DNA from 2 places in the Cupriavidus oxalaticus genome. Region 1 is predicted to be linked to the other one. Evidence: predicted binding sites of a transcription regulator. Region 1 holds the regulator's gene; the other holds the start of a gene.
What was found. The regulator sigma-54, encoded in region 1, starts transcription at its own class of promoters, with help from an activator protein. The targets are predictions, from matches to a motif close to TGGCANGNAANCTGCTTT.

Region 1 (7,708 bases):
ATCACCGGCGTGTCGCGCCCGGTCAGCGGGCGCAGCGCCAGGTCGTAATAGGGATTGGGCAGCGAGCGCACGTCGAACACCATGTCGGCGTCGCTGGGCACACCGTGCTTGAAGCCGAAGGACTCGAACAGCAGCGTCAGGCGCTCGCTGTCGTTGCGGATCAGCTCCTTGATCCAGCTGCGCAGCGTATTGGTGCGCACATTGCTGGTGTCGATGCGGTGCGCGGCCTCGGCCAGCGGGCTCAGCAGCTCGCGCTCCATTTCGATCGCTTCCATCAGCGCGGTGTCGTTGAAGGCCGGCTCGCCGCCGGGGCTTACCACGCCACCATCGGTGCGGATCGACAGCGGATGGCGCCGGCGCGTCTCGGAGTAGCGCTGCACCAGCGCGTCCGTGCTGGCCGTCAGGAACAGCACCTCGACCTGGTGCTCGCCGGCGAGCGTGCGCACGGTATCGGGCAACTGGTCGAGCGACTCGCGGCTGCGGATGTCGGTGGCAATGCCCAGGTGCGTATAGCCCTGGCTGGAGAGGTAGCGGGCCAGGTCCGGGATGAACTGCGCCGGCAGGTTGTCCACGCAGTAGTACCCCGCATCTTCGAGGACGTTCAGTGCGACGGACTTGCCGGAACCGGAAATGCCGGTGATGAGGATGATGCGCATAGCAACTGAAGCATAGCATCACGTGATGGTCGCGTCATGACAGCGGGATGACTGCGGCCCCGGAAACAACGATGGCGAACCTCGCGGTTCGCCATGCCGTGGTTGGCTCGGGGGAAAGACGTGCCTCAGGCCGACTTCGACAGGCACTCCTTCATGTACGCCTTGTATTCGTCGCCCTTCTTGCCCTTGCCTTCCTTGCTGCAAGCGGCCATCTTTTCCTGCTGGGTCCTGGGCGTCGCGTCCGGCTTGGCCGACAGGCATTGCTTCATGAACGCCTTGCGCTCGTCCCCCTTCTTGTCGCCGGCCTGCGTATTGCAGGTCTTCATCTTTTCCTGCTGCGCGGTGGGAGCTTTGTCCTTGGCGGGCGCTGCCGGCGCCGACGCCGACTGGGCGAAGGCCACGGATGCCAGCAGCGGGGTGACCAGCGCGCACATCGCGATCAGTTTCTTCATGCTTGCTCTCCTTGGTGTGGAAAACATCACGGCCGCACGGTGTCAGGGCTGGCGGCGGCCTTGTCATGGGCTCGATGCCCATTACAGCACAAAACGGCAGACTGGACGCTGGCGTTGACGGCGGGGGAAGCCGCCGTTGTAAGCAATTGAAAACGCGTGCGCGGGCAACCAGCCCGCTCAGAGCAGGCGGCCCTGGCCGCGCGAGACCGCATCGGCCTGCATCGCGGCGCGCTGGCGGTCCATGAAGTCACGCAGCGTGTCGATGCCGCGCAGGCGCAGGATGGTATTGCGCACCGCGGCCTCGACCAGCACGGCGAGGTTGCGGCCGGCCGCCACCTGGATCTTGACCATGTGGATCGGCAGGCCCAGCACGTCGAGGTATTGCGAATCGAGCGGCAGGCGCTCGAACTCGCCGTCGTTGCGGCGCACCAGCTGCACCACCAGCTTGATCTTCATTTTCCGGCGCACCGCGGTCTCGCCGAAGATGGTCTTGATGTCGAGCAGGCCCAGGCCGCGCACTTCGAGCAGGTTCTGCAGCAGCGGCGGGCAGCGGCCCTCGATAAAGTCCGGCCCCAGGCGCACGAAGTCAACCGCGTCGTCAGCCACCAGGCCGTGGCCGCGCGAGATCAGTTCGAGGCCCAGTTCGCTCTTGCCCAGGCCCGATTCGCCCATGATCAGCACACCCATGCCGAGGATGTCGAGGAATACCCCGTGCATGGTCACGCGCGGCGCGGAAATGCGCGACAGATACAGGCGCAGGTGGTCGATCACCGCGGCCGACGACACCGGCGTGGTGAACAGCGGCGTGGAAGAGCGCGTGCAGCGCAGCTCCAGGTCCGGCGGCGGCTCCATGCCGTCGGCCACCACCAGGAAAGGCGGCTCCAGCAGGATCAGCTCGCCCATCTGGCGCTTGCGGATATCGTCGTCCAGCCGCTGATAGTAGGTGATCTCGGGCTTGCCGAGTACCTGGATGCGGTTGGGGTGGATCAGGTTCAGGTGGCCCACCAGGTCCGCGGCGGAGGTGGCTTCGCGGGCGAATTCGACGTCGAAGGCGCGGTCCGCACCTTCCAGGCCGGCCACCCACGAGAGTTTGAGGTCGGCTGCGTTGTCGTCGAAGATGGACTGGGAGGTGACGCCGGTGAGTTCCATGCGGGTATGACGTGTGGGGCGGTGTGCCAGGCGCTGCGCCTGTCCGGTCTGTGCCGGCCCGTTCAGGACGATCGGTGAATCAGGGATGCCATTCGGTCAGCAGCTGGTGCACGGCTTCGGAAGTGGGCAAGGTCGCCAGCCCTTCGCGCATGTCGCGGTCCGACAGCAGCTGCGCGATCTCGGACAGGATTTCCAGGTGCTGCTGCGTGGCCTGTTCCGGCACCAGCAGGAAAATCAGCAGCGACACGGGCTTGCCATCGGGCGATTCGAACGGGATCGGCTCGGCCAGGCGCATGAAGGCGGCCAGCGGCTGCTTCAGGCCCTTGATGCGGCCATGCGGGATCGCCACGCCGGCGCCGAGTCCGGTGGAGCCCAGCGACTCGCGCGCGAACAGGTTGTCGGTCACGGTGGCGCGCGCCACGCCATGGTTGTTCTCGAAGAGGAGCCCGGCCTGCTCGAACACACGCTTCTTGCTGGTGACGCTGACGTCGAGGGTGATGTTGCCGGGTGGCAGCAATTTGGCCAAACGATTCATGGGCGATGCGCAGGATTTCAGTTAGCGGGCGGATCCGCCGTTCCGCGGGGCAGTGTGTGGCTCGGAGGCTGCCGGTCGCCGGCAATGCCGAGGCGTCCGGCCATTATAGAGCAGCGGCCTCCCTGTGATTGTGCAGCGCAGCGCCGCCCCGGTTGGCGTCCGCACCTTAACCGGGCGCGGGCGGGATGCGGCTCTGCATGTATGGCGCAGCATACACCCTGCCGCGGCCGTTGCGAACACTCCGTCTCAAACGGGTGACGAGCCTTTGCTCGGGCGCCACAGGCGCAAAAAAGCCGCGCTATGCGCGGCTTGCCTTGTTCAGTCTTGATTCAGCGGCCCTCTGCGGGGCCACCGGGCACGCTCATTGCTGCATCTGCGCTGCGGCCATCTGGTACTTGACCGCTTCGCGGTCGTGGCCTTGCACGCGGTCCTTGTAGCGCAGTACCTGACGGTCCAGCTTGTCGACTAGTGCGTCGATCGCCGCATACAGGTCTTCATGATGCGCTTCAACGAAGATGTCCTTGCCCCTGAGATGTAGATTGATTTCCGCATATTGCCGCCTGTCCTTTTCCTTGTGATTGTCGACAGAGAGCAGCACGCTAACGCCAATGACCTGATCGAAATGCCTGACGATTCGCTCCAGCTTCGTTTCCACGTACTCACGCAACGGCGGCGTGATGTCAAGGTGGTGTCCACTGATCTTGAAGTTCATAGCGCTTCTCCTTCTGAAAGAGCCTCACCAGGCAGGCGGTGGGCTCGGCTACAAAGACTTGCGGAGATTCACTGCGGGGATCTTCAGGGCTTCGCGATATTTGGCAACGGTGCGACGTGCGACAACGAAGCCTTGCTCACCCAGCAGTTCGGCGATGCGACTGTCGGAAAGGGGATTCCTCGGGTCTTCGGCTCCTATCAGTTGCTTGATCAAGGCGCGGATGGCCGTTGATGAAGCCGCGCCACCGGTTTCGGTGGACACGTGGCTGCCGAAGAAGTACTTCAGTTCGAAAGTACCCATCGGCGTTGCCATGTATTTATTGGTCGTCACCCGGGAGATGGTTGACTCGTGTAATCCCAGTGTATCGGCAATCTCCCGCAAAACCAAGGGGCGCATGGCGATTTCGCCGTGCGTGAAAAAGTTCTTTTGACGCTCGACAATGGCCTGTGAGACACGCAGGATCGTGTCGAACCTTTGCTGGATATTCTTGATCAGCCAGCGTGCTTCCTGCAGTTTCTGCTGCAGGCCCGCGGTACCCGACTCGCCTTTCGCGCCGCGCAGGATCTGCGCGTACATGTCGTTGATGCGCAGCCTCGGCATCACATCCGGATTGAGCTGCGCGATCCAGCCGCTGCCGCTCTTGCGCACGAACACATCGGGCACCACAAAGTCGGCTTCGGGGCGGCTGTAGGCGTGGCCCGGATAGGGCGCCAGCGAGCGGATCAGTTCGTGAGCGGCCTTGAGTGCAGGCTCGTCTACCTGCAGGGCTTTTTTCAGGCGCGTGTAGTCGCGCACCGCCAGCAGCTCGAGGTGGTTGTGCACGATGTTCAGCGCCAGTTCGCGCTGCGGGTGCTGCAGCCGGCGCAATTGCAGGCCCAGGCACTCGGCCGCGTTGCGCGCGCCCACGCCCGGCGGGTCGAAGCTTTGCAGCAGCGTTAGCATCGCCTGCAATTCCTCGATCTCGAACTCGAGTTCTTCCGGCAGTTCGGCGCAGATCTCTTCGAGCGTTGCACCGAGGTAGCCGTCGTCGTCGAGCGATTCGATCAGGAAGATGGCCAGGCCCTTGTCGCGCACCGAGATCTTCAGCGGCGTGAGCTGTTCCATCAGGTATTCGCGCAGCGTGGGCTCGGCTTCGCGCAGCTGCATCGGCGTCTTCTCGTCTTCGTCGCCTTGCGGGCGGCGCGCGAAGTCGTCCAGGCTCCAGTCGCCGCCATAGTCTTCGCCGCCATTGCTGTCGCCGTAGCTGTCGTCGTCGGCCGCGCCATCGCTGCGTGCCTCGCCGTTGCCTTGCGGTTCGGCGGGTGCCGGCGCCGGCGCGCTCTGCACGTTGACCGAACCATCGGCGGCCACGCGCAGCGGGCTTTCGATCCAGTCGTTCTCGCGTTCGAGCAGGGGGTTTTCCGTGAGCGCCTGTTCGACTTCCTGCTGCAATTCCAGCGTTGAAAGCTGCAACAGCCTGATCGACTGCTGCAGTTGCGGTGTCAGTGCCAGGTGCTGGGAGAGGCGGAGCTGTAGCGACGGTTTCATGCGACCTATTTTATGCGCATCTTTCCGTCGTTGGAACGGAAATTGCTATCGATGTCGCGGCTTGATCGACGCCGGCAGTGGGCTGGCCCATATCGAGATCATGGGGCCGAAAGCGGGGAGAATCAATGGCCTGCCGCTGCGGGCAGGCGGGTACATCACATGCGGAAGTTTTCGCCCAGGTAGACGCGCCGCACCGATTCGTTGGCGATGATCTCTTCGGGCTGCCCGGCGGCCAGCACGGTGCCTTCGCTGATGATGTACGCGTGGTCGCAGATGCCAAGCGTTTCGCGCACGTTGTGGTCGGTGATCAGCACGCCGATGTTGCGCGCCTTCAGGAAGCTGACGATGCGCTGGATCTCGCCCACTGCGATCGGGTCCACGCCGGCGAACGGTTCATCCAGCAGGATGAAGCGCGGCGACGAGGCCAGCGCGCGCGCGATTTCCACGCGGCGGCGTTCGCCGCCGGACAGCGACAGCGCGGGGTTGTTGCGCAGGTGCGCAATCTGCAGGTCGTCGAGCAGCGCGTCGAGCCTGCGGTCGATCTCGGCCTTGGCCAGCGGTTTGCCGTTTTCCACCTGCAGCTCCAGCACGGCGCGGATGTTTTCCTCGACGTTGAGCTTGCGGAAGACCGATGCTTCCTGCGGCAGGTAGGACAGGCCCATGCGCGCGCGCTCGTGGATCGGCAGGCCGCTGATGTGGTCGCCGTCGAGCACGATATCGCCCTCGTCCAGGTTCACCAGCCCCACGATCATGTAGAACGAGGTGGTCTTGCCCGCGCCGTTGGGGCCGAGCAGGCCGACCACTTCGCCGCTCTTTACGTCCAGCGAGACATCCTTGACCACGGTGCGCGAGCCGTAGCGCTTCTTCAGGTGGCGCACGACCAGCGTGCTGCCGCCTTCGAGGACGGCCGTGGCTTGGACGGAGGGCTTTTCGGCGATGGTGGCGGTATCGGTCATTGGCACAGTCTGGCGTTCAGCGTTTCAGGCGAGGCAGCGAGCCCCCGCCCGGCGTCAGGGTTTGTTGGCGGGCGCGGGCGCCGGCTTCAGGTCCAGCGGCGAGCCGCTGGCCGAACCCTGCGCATTCGGGTCCTGCCGCGGCGACAGCACCGCGCGCACGCGGCCCGACGGATTGGCGGCCGAGGTGTTGTCGCCGCCGCCGGCAGCCGTGTAGAACTCCTTGCGGCTGTCGTAGGTCAGCACCGCGCCGCGGATCTCGTCGAGCATCTTGGCGCCCTGCAGGCGCGCCATGCGCGCATGGCCGATCAGCTTGGACAGCTCCTGCTTGCCGTCGTATTCGATGCGGTCGCCCCAGCCGTCGATGTACTCGTCGACGCCTTCGCGCTTCTGGCGGATATAGGCCTGCTTGCCCGGCTTGGAGGTGGCCACCGCGAACTGGTAGCCCTCGGGGTCGGTGCGCAGTTCGGCCGCATCCGACTTCAGGATCATCGTGCCCTTGGTCAGCACCACGTTGCCGGTCAGCGTATAGATCTGCTTGACGTCGTCGTAGCTGGCGTTGTCGGCCTCCAGCACCATCGGCTTGTCGCGGTCCGCGCGCTCGGCCAGCGCGGGCTGGGCCAGCAGCAGGCCGAAGGCCATGGCCGCGGCGAGCAGGGCCGGGGCGGCGTGTCGACGGGACGAAGTCGTCAGGGAAGCAGTCATGTTGGCAGCAGTGGCTAGAGGGCGTGGTGGTGCGGGTTATGCAGATCGGGCGGGTCGTGCGGGACGGGCAGGGCGCGCGGCGGCATGGCCGTTGCCGGCCGGGCGGCCGCGCGGACCGGGTCAGGGCCCCGGCGTACGGCCAGGGGATGGCCCGGTGACGATGGTGCCGCGAACGTTGCCGAGCAATTGTACTTCGCGGGTGACGTTGTTGAAGATCAGCCCGTTCGCGGTCATCACCGAGGGGCCGCGCGTCAGCTTCACCGGCTTGTCGGTCTTGACGATGTCGTCGTTGACCAGCAGCTGGAAATAGCTCGACGCGGCGGTCAGCTGCGGATCCTTGGACGGGTCGGCGCCTTGCTGGCGCAGGATATGACCGTTGCCGTACAGGTCGATCACAGAGCCTTCCGCATTCATGCGGCCCAGGTCGGCGCGTGCCGTCACCGGCGGCCTGTCCGGTTCGTAGGCGCGCAGTGCGGGGCGCGTGACCTCGTAGGTCTGGTCGTCCTCGAAGTGGACCATGCGCTCGCCCGTGAAGCGGATCTTGGTGCTGCCGTCCTGCGCCAGTTCCGTGGCCGAGAAGCGGTCCATGAAATAGTCCGGCTCGTGCTTCTTGGCCGCCTGCGTGTCCTGGCTTTCCCTGGGCGAGTTGATCTGCACCAGCCAGAAGGTGCTGCCGGCGACGATGGCCATCAGCAGCAGCGGCAGCAGCCGCATGACGATGCCACTGAGGGAGGCGATGAGTGCCTGCATGGTGTGCTTGTCGGTGTGCTTGTCGGTGCTTCTCGCGCCCCGTTCAGATAACCTTGGCGCGGGTCAGGTCGTGGATATGCAGCGCGCCGGCCAGGCGGCCGTCGTCGTCGACCACCAGCAACTGGTTGATGCGGTTGGCTTCCATGACCTGCACCGCCTCGACGGCGAGCTGGTTCTGGTTGACCACATGCGGGTTGCGGTGCATGACCTCGCCGATGGGAACGGTCTTCCAGTCGCGCGGGGTTTCCAGCAGGCGGCGCAGGTCGCCG
Region 2 (7,708 bases), on a different replicon from region 1:
GCGGCGCGATGACGTCGCTGACCATGGCGCCGAACGGCAGGTCGGGCGGCAGCGGCAGCGTGAACGGGCTGCAGAACAGCAGGTGCTGGTCCCAGCCGAAGTACACGAGCTGGTTGCCGTGGAAGTTCCCGATGCGGTCGCGGGTCTCGCCCGCATAGCCGGGATTCAGTGCAATGACTGGCATGGTGGTCTCCGGTGTGCTGTTCAGTCGTGTCCGTGGCCGCAGCACGGCGCGCCGCCGCCCTGCTCCGCAGCCTGCGCGCCTGCGGCGCCGGTCCAGCGCTGCCAGTTGGCGCGGTCCTGCGAATCGGCGAAATCGCCGCGGTCGGCGGGGCTCAGGTGATACCAGTCCAGCACCTCGGGCAGCGTCGCGCCGCCGCAGTTGCCCTGGAAGATCTGGTGCACCGGCAGCCACGCCTGCACATACTTCTCGGGCTCGTCCAGGAAGATGTCGCGGCAGCCGTCCGAGCAGAAGTGGTAGTGGTCGCCGTCATGCTCGGCCTCGCGGTAGCAGATCTGCGTCGGATCGTCGGGCTCGGTGAAGGCCATCGGGATCTGGCACACCTGGCACAGCATCGGCAGGCCAGGGTTGTACCAGCGCTGCCCGGTCTGCTGTTGCTGCTGCCAGTAGTCGAAGCGCGGCCGATAGTGCTTGTCGAAGCTGTCGGGATACTTCTCGGCGAGCCAGGCCATCTCCGACGGTTCGGGCACCCAGGTGTGGATTGCCGCGGCGTGGTTGAAGTTGTAGAAGATCGACCAGGCGATGTGCGACAGGTGGTCCTTCTCCTTCGCGGCCTGCTCGTGGTACCTGGGCATGCGGATGCCATAGCGCGCCAGGTCGGCGAACAGCGCGCCGCCGTTCTGCTCGAAGTAGATCTCCCACGCCTCCTTCCAGCTCATCACGCGCTTGGGCAGCATGTAGTCCATCATCATCGCCACCAGCGTCAGCAGGCGGTAGCCGCGCCAGAACCACTTGTCGATCCACTTCTGGATGATCGGGCGGTTGGCCGGGTCCTGCTCCAGCATGAACTTCACCACTTCCAGCCCGAGCGTCATGTGGCGCGATTCATCGGACTGTGCGGAAAAGCCGAAGGTCACGGTAGCCATGTCGCCGTTGTAGGCCGCGCCCGACATGAACGGCATGAACAGCAGGTTGGTCAGCACGTATTCGAACGAGAACGAGATGGCCGTGATGAACTCGAACGGCCCTGCCGTCATGGCGTCCTCGAAATACGACTTCGGCACCGACAGATACCACAGCCGGTCATGCAGGTGGCGCCAGTCGGCAAAGCCGTTGAAGTACTTGTTGTAGTGGCTGATGGTGTGGATCTGCGTCTGGCAATGGCGCAGCTCGTCGATCGACTGCATCTGGCACGCCACGCGCGCGCCCACGCCACGCAGGTTGCGCCCGGCCATGGCAAAGCCGCGGTGCGCGGCATACTCCAGCGGCGACACGCCGGTCAGGAACAGCTTGAGCGCGTTGACGTAGCGCGCGTCGGTGACATTGAGCTGGCCGTTGTTCTGCTGGAACGCGTCGATGATCGCGTACAGCTTGCGCTCCTTCTCGGACTGGAATTTCCAATACGCGTCCATGGTCAGGCGGAACGGGTCTTCCCAGCCGTTCCAGTCGTGGATCACGATGCCTTCGAACTGGTCGTGCGGGAACACGGCATCCATTGGCTGGTAAGTGGTTTCCCAGCCCAGGTCGCGCGTCAGCACGGCGTACTTTTCCTTGAGCGACAGCTTGGGCCGGGCGGCCTGACGGGCGGCTGCGGCGGTTGCGGTGACGGTGGTCATGTGCTTGTCTCCTGATGTTCGGACCCGGGGCTCAGTGCCAGGCCAGCACGAACCGGTCTTCGGTTTCGTCGATGTTGCCGGCCAGCGAGATCAGGCCGAGCTGCAGTTCCTGCACGTCCCACGCGCGCCCCATGCGTTCTTCCACGCTGGCGCGGTTGATTTCCAGGCGCCCCGGCGCGTCGATCTTGACCATGGCCGGATAGCGGTTGACGGTGGCATGCGGGTTGTCGGCCTCGATCGCGTCGATGACGGGACGCATCTCTTCGTTGGCCTGCAGGGCGATAAATACAATCTGTGCGGTCATGGCGTGCTTTCCTGGTGTCATGCAGCGGCGGCTACGGGGGCCGGCGTGGGAGATGCCGTGTCGGCGGCGCGGACCAGCCCGAGCCCCGCCAGGCGCCTGGTCAGCGCGGCAACCGCTTCGCCCAGTGCCGCATCGGCGTCGTCGGCGAACAGGCGGCGCGCCAGCGGCGCCAGCGCGTGCTGGAAGCGGTCGAGCCATGCACAGGCGAAGCCTGCGATCACGCCGGCGTTTGCGGGCGATTCCTGGGCCGCCGTCCTGACCGTTGCGTCAACCCAGCGCGTGGTTTCTGCGTACCAGGTGGTCATGAAGTCGGTGACCAGCGAGAACGCCGGGCTTTCGACGGACAGGCGCGCATCCAGGCGCTGGTAGACCAGCGGGTAAAGCAGCCCGTCCATCACGAGGTTCTGCGCCACGTGCAGTTCGAACCAGTCCTCACGCACGATCAGGTCCTCGATCGCATGGCGCAGTGGCTGCCAGGCCAGGTCCTCCATCCATGCCGTCTTGGCGGCATCGACCGCCGCCCTGTCGCCGGCCAGCAAGCCGATGCGGGTCAGGTACTGCGCAATGCCAAGACGATCCATGGTCTGGAACATGGCCGCCTCGGTGATGGCCGAGCCGAAGCCATAAGCCGTGATGGCGGCGTTGTTCATGTTGGCTGCCCACTCCACGTGGCGCAGGGGCACCACGCCCAGCGTCAGCAGTTCGCGCAGTTGCGCCGGCAGCGACGCCAGCAGGCCGCGCTTCTCCACGAACTCCAGGTTCTTCTCCATCGTGTCTTGCTGGCGCGCCCGTGCATTGACGTAGCTGCCGTAGTAGAACTGGCGCGGATCTTTCAGCGCATACCAGTCCTGCATGACCACCTGCGTGCGGCGCGCGTCGTAGAGCTCGTATTGCGGCTGCCACAGCGGCCGGTAGTGGAAGCTGGTTTCGGGCTGCAGGTCGTACATCGCCTCCTGGTAGCGCGTGGCGGGCTTGTCGGCGCCAAGGCGCCGTTGAAGATTGGCGAAGGTCTGGCGGATCGGGCTGACGCTGTCCGTACGGATATCGATTTGCATGATGGTTGCTCCTGTCTCCCTTGTGGTGTTCTGGTGTTCGGCTTGTCCGTGGCTCAGGCCACGGTATCGCTCCATTTATCGCGCTCATGTTCCAGTGCGCGGCCCAGCAGGTGCGGCACCGCGATGGCGCACTGGGCGGCGCAGAACGCCGAGAACTGGTCAGGGCGCATGACCAGCTCGACGTAAAGCGCGGGGTCGCCGAGCGAGAACTCGAACTCGACCCACTGCTCGTCGCGCGCGGTCACGCGGACGTAGGGCTGGGCGCGTCCGCGGGCCGGCGACGTGGACTGGGCAATCAATGCGGTCATGTCTCGCTCCTGCTGCGTTGCACACCGATGGGTGCGTGCTGTTTTTGGTGAGAGGAGATATAGCGAAGGCCGTGCCACCGGCTGCAAAGCCGCGTGCCGCAACGGATTGCGGGAAAGCGGCAGGCGTTTCCATGGCGCGCTCGCTTGACGATTTGATGAGGTGAAAAAGCCGGTTTTCACCAAATGATCAAATCCGGTGGTACTGCGCCGCACCATGCAGTCGGCACCGTCGTCGGCCGTTGGCCAAGCCCCCGATCGCGCGTGTTAGGCTACGGAAAAACCGAGGCTCAGGACGTTCCCCTCCGGATCGATTCGCGCCCGCAGGCATTCTGGAGATGGAGATGACCGCGCCCCCCAAGCAGCCACAGTTCGACCTGGCTTCGCTGCTGACGATTGACCCCAAGGCCGCGCAGATCCGGCTGGGCGATTCGCGCATGGTGCTGATGCACACCGAGGCCCTGAGCTACCTGCGCAAGGAGATCCTGGATACGTTGGGCCTGGAACGCGGCAAGGGCCTGCTGATCCGCATGGGCTACGCGCAGGGCATGCGCGACGCCGAGATGGTCAAGCGCGAACGCAAGGATGAACTGGAGACTTCGCCTGACGATGCGTTCCTGCTCGGGCCACAGCTCCATATGCTGGAAGGCGTGACGCGCGTCGACCCGGTCCGGCTGGAGATCGACCGTGACACCGGCCACTTCTATGGCGAATTCCTGTGGCAGGACTCCTGGGAAGGCGAAGCCCCCTACAACGAGGAACTGAGCCGTGAGGAAGGCGGCTGCTGGGTGCAGCTCGGCTATGCCTCGGGCTATAGCAGCACGTTCATGGACCGGCTCGTCATCTATAAGGAAACCGAATGCCAGCGCCGGCTCGATGCACTGTGCCGCATCGTCGGCAAGCCGGCCGAGGAATGGGACGACCCCGAATACCTGAAGTACTTCGAGCCCGACTCGGTCATCAGCGACCTGCTCACGCTACAGCAGGAAGTCAGCACGCTGCGCGAGACGCTGTGCGGCGCCAACCAGGGCAACCTGATCGGCCAGTCCCCCGCTTTCCGCGAAGCCTTTGGCCTGCTGTCGGCCGCGGCGGACAGCCATATCACGGTGCTGCTGACGGGCGAAACCGGCGCCGGCAAGGAGATGTTTGCGCGCTGGCTGCACGACCACGGGCCGCGCGCCGAGCAGCCGTTCATTGCAGTGAACTGCGCGGCGATTCCACACGAACTGATCGAATCCGAGCTGTTCGGCGTCGAGAAAGGCGCCTACACCGGGGCCCAGCAGTCGCGCCCCGGCCGCTTCGAGCGCGCGCACGGCGGCACGCTGTTCCTCGACGAGATCGGTGACCTGCCGCTGTCGGCCCAGGTCAAGCTGCTGCGAGTGCTGCAGAACGCCGAGGTCGAGCGCCTGGGCGGCGTCGAGACGCGCAAGATCGACGTGCGGCTGATTGCGGCCACCAACGTCAACCTTGCGCAGGCAATCCGGCAGGGCCAGTTCCGCGCGGACCTGTTCTACCGGATCAGCACCTACCCGGTGGCGATCCCGGCCTTGCGCGAACGGCGCGAAGACATTGCGGAACTGGCGCAGGCATTTATCCAGCGCTTCAACGCGTGCTACCAGAAGCAGGTGCGCGGCCTGAGCCAGCGCGCGCGCGAAGCGCTGATGCAGTACCAGTGGCCCGGCAATATCCGCGAGCTCGAGAACATGATCGAGCGCGGCGTGCTGCTTGCGCCCGCGGCCGGGTTGATCGATACGTCCCACCTGTTCGCCAGCCAGCAGGGGCAGGCCGCCGAGGCACCCGAGGACGCCGACGCCCTGCTGCAGAGGCTGCTGGACCAGCAAGTATCGCTGCCGCAGATCGAGGCCCGGCTGATGCAGCTCGCCATCGACACGACGCGCGGCAACCTGTCGTCGGCGGCGCGCATGCTGGGCATTACGCGGCCGCAACTGGCGTATCGGCTGAAGAAGTGACCATCCGGCCGGGCACGGCCGGCCGGACGGAAGCATTACCGCAGACGCCTTCGGCGCGCGGCAACGCATGGCGCTGATCGGCTGCCGTCGCGGGCAGCGCCGGCATGGCCCATCACGGCGACGATTCAGTCAGCGTGGATGCCACGCTGGCGAATCAGCGCACCCCACTTCTCGGTTTCCTTTGCCAGGTGGTTGCGCAGCACGCCGGGCGGGCTGCCGATCGGCTCGGCGCCGATCAGCGCCAGGCGTTTCTGCACGGCCGGCTTGCGCAGGGCTTCGAGCATCGCGCGATTCAGCGTGTCAATGACGGGCTGCGGCGTCTTCGCGGGCACGAAGGCCGCGAACCACGGCGACAGCTCGTAGCCCGGCAGTCCCGCTTCGGCGACGGTCGGCACATTGGGCAGCGCGCTGGAGCGCGTGGCGGTCGTGACGGCGATCGGCGTCAGCTTGCCCGCGTCGATCTGCGGCTTGGCCGAGGTGATGCTGTCGAACATGTAGTCCACTTGCCCGCCGAGCAGGTCGGTCATGGCCGGGCCGCTGCCCTTGTACGGAATATGCAACATGTCGACGCCCGCCATGGACGTGAACAGTTCCGCCGCCAGGTGAATGGAAGTGCCATTGCCGGCCGAGGCATAGGTAAACCTGCCCGGCGATGCCTTGGCGTGGGCGATCACGTCCTTGACCGTGGTCTCATTCCGGCGCGCCTTGTTCGCAACGAGCACGTTGGGCACGACGGCCAGCAGAGATACCGGGGCGAAGTCCTTGATCGGGTCGTACGACAGCTTGCCGTACAGCGCCGGGTTCACGGCCATGCCATTGGCCACGATGATCAGCGTATAGCCGTCGGCCGGCGAACGTGCCACGAGTTCGGCACCGATATTGCCGCCGGCGCCGGGCCGGTTCTCGACCACGATCGACTGCCCGAGCGTGCGCGACATGTCCTCGCCCAGCGTGCGAGCGATGTTGTCCATCGCGCCGCCCGATGGGAACGGCACGATCCAGCGGATAGGGCGATCGGGATAGGCCGCATGCGCGGCCGGTGCGGCAAACGAAAGGCTTGCCGCCAGGACAAGCGCGGCTGCGCGGCCGGTACAGGCCAGCCGCTGGAACAACGTCTTCATGGTCTTCTCTCCTCGTGCCCGCGCGATGCGGGTTGTACTTGCCTTGCGCTGCGCTTCAGCGGATCGACTCGTCAACGTCGCGCGCGGTGTCCCCGCTGGCCAGCGTCCACAGCACAGGCAGCGTGGTGCGCACCGCACCGCGAGCAGCTGGCCAGCGGCGCGCCCAGGTGGGCAGGTCGACCAGGATGGCTTCGGCCGAGGTGATCGTGGCTGTCATACCTTTGTGCTGAGGATAGGAATCGTTGTGGAAGTATGAAACTTGACTCGCGCAGCGTCCAAGACCGATGATGTCTCAATCGATACCCTATAGGTATGCCAATGGAACTACGACACCTGCGCTATTTCCACGTTGTGGCCCAGGAGCTCAACGTCACGCGGGCCGCCGAGCGCCTGCATATGGCGCAGCCGCCGCTTTCGCGCCAGATCCGGCAGCTTGAGGACGAGGTAGGGGTGGCGCTGTTCGACCGCGTCGGACGTGGGCTGCGGCTGACCGAGGCGGGCCGCTTCCTGCTGGAGCAGACCACGCAGCTGACCCAGCGCCTCGAGGAAACGATCGAAAGCACGCGACGCATCGGCCGGCAGGACAAGCGCTGGTTCGGCATCGGCTTCGTGCCGTCGGTCCTGTATGGGGTGCTGCCGGAGTTGATCCGCGAACTGCGTGGATCGGCGCAGCCGGTGGAAGTCGGACTGGCCGAGATGATCACGGTCGAGCAGGTCGAGGGGCTCAAGTCCGGCCGCATCGACCTGGGTTTCGGCCGTATCGCGATCAACGACCCGGCGATCCGCCAGGAGGTGGTGATGGCCGAGCCGCTGGTGGCGGCGGTGCCGGCCAGCCAGCCGGCGCCGGCCCAGGCCACGCTGACACCGCAGAGCCTGGCCACGCGCCCGTTCATCCTGTACCCTGCGCGGCCGCGGCCGAGCTATGCCGATCATCTGCTGTCGCTGTTCCGCGCACAGGGGCTGCAGTTGCGCGTGGCGCAGGAGGCCAACGAGCTGCAGACCGCGCTGGGGCTGGTGGCGGCCGGGGTCGGCATCACGCTGGTGCCGGCCTCGATCCAGCGCCTGCATCGCGACGATGTCCGCTACTGCCCGATCGACGCGCCGGGGTTCGTGTCCCCCGTCATCATGAGCTATCGCGTCGGCGACACCTCGCCCT

Region 2: the regulator sigma-54 is predicted to act here: its motif matches at 3,524-3,541, upstream of JTE92_RS06355 (phenol hydroxylase subunit).

The regions. Positions count from the first base shown of each region.
Region 1 is NZ_CP069812.1:329,618-337,325, forward strand. Features, by position in the region: gene rapZ (RNase adapter RapZ) at 1-656, opposite strand, end outside; gene JTE92_RS13885 (PsiF family protein) at 782-1,108, opposite strand; gene hprK (HPr(Ser) kinase/phosphatase) at 1,286-2,257, opposite strand; gene ptsN (PTS IIA-like nitrogen regulatory protein PtsN) at 2,337-2,792, opposite strand; gene hpf (ribosome hibernation-promoting factor, HPF/YfiA family) at 3,154-3,504, opposite strand; gene JTE92_RS13905 (RNA polymerase factor sigma-54) at 3,553-5,031, opposite strand; gene lptB (LPS export ABC transporter ATP-binding protein) at 5,187-5,987, opposite strand; gene lptA (lipopolysaccharide transport periplasmic protein LptA) at 6,042-6,689, opposite strand; gene lptC (LPS export ABC transporter periplasmic protein LptC) at 6,810-7,439, opposite strand; gene JTE92_RS13925 (KpsF/GutQ family sugar-phosphate isomerase) at 7,483-7,708, opposite strand, start outside.
Region 2 is NZ_CP069811.1:1,440,124-1,447,831, forward strand. Features, by position in the region: gene JTE92_RS06335 (phenol hydroxylase subunit P4) at 1-184, opposite strand, end outside; gene JTE92_RS06340 (aromatic/alkene/methane monooxygenase hydroxylase/oxygenase subunit alpha) at 205-1,797, opposite strand; gene JTE92_RS06345 (MmoB/DmpM family protein) at 1,829-2,101, opposite strand; gene JTE92_RS06350 (aromatic/alkene monooxygenase hydroxylase subunit beta) at 2,119-3,156, opposite strand; gene JTE92_RS06355 (phenol hydroxylase subunit) at 3,210-3,464, opposite strand; gene JTE92_RS06360 (sigma-54-dependent Fis family transcriptional regulator) at 3,806-5,431, shown strand; gene JTE92_RS06365 (tripartite tricarboxylate transporter substrate binding protein) at 5,557-6,552, opposite strand; gene JTE92_RS06370 (hypothetical protein) at 6,608-6,769, opposite strand; gene JTE92_RS06375 (LysR family transcriptional regulator) at 6,871-7,708, shown strand, end outside.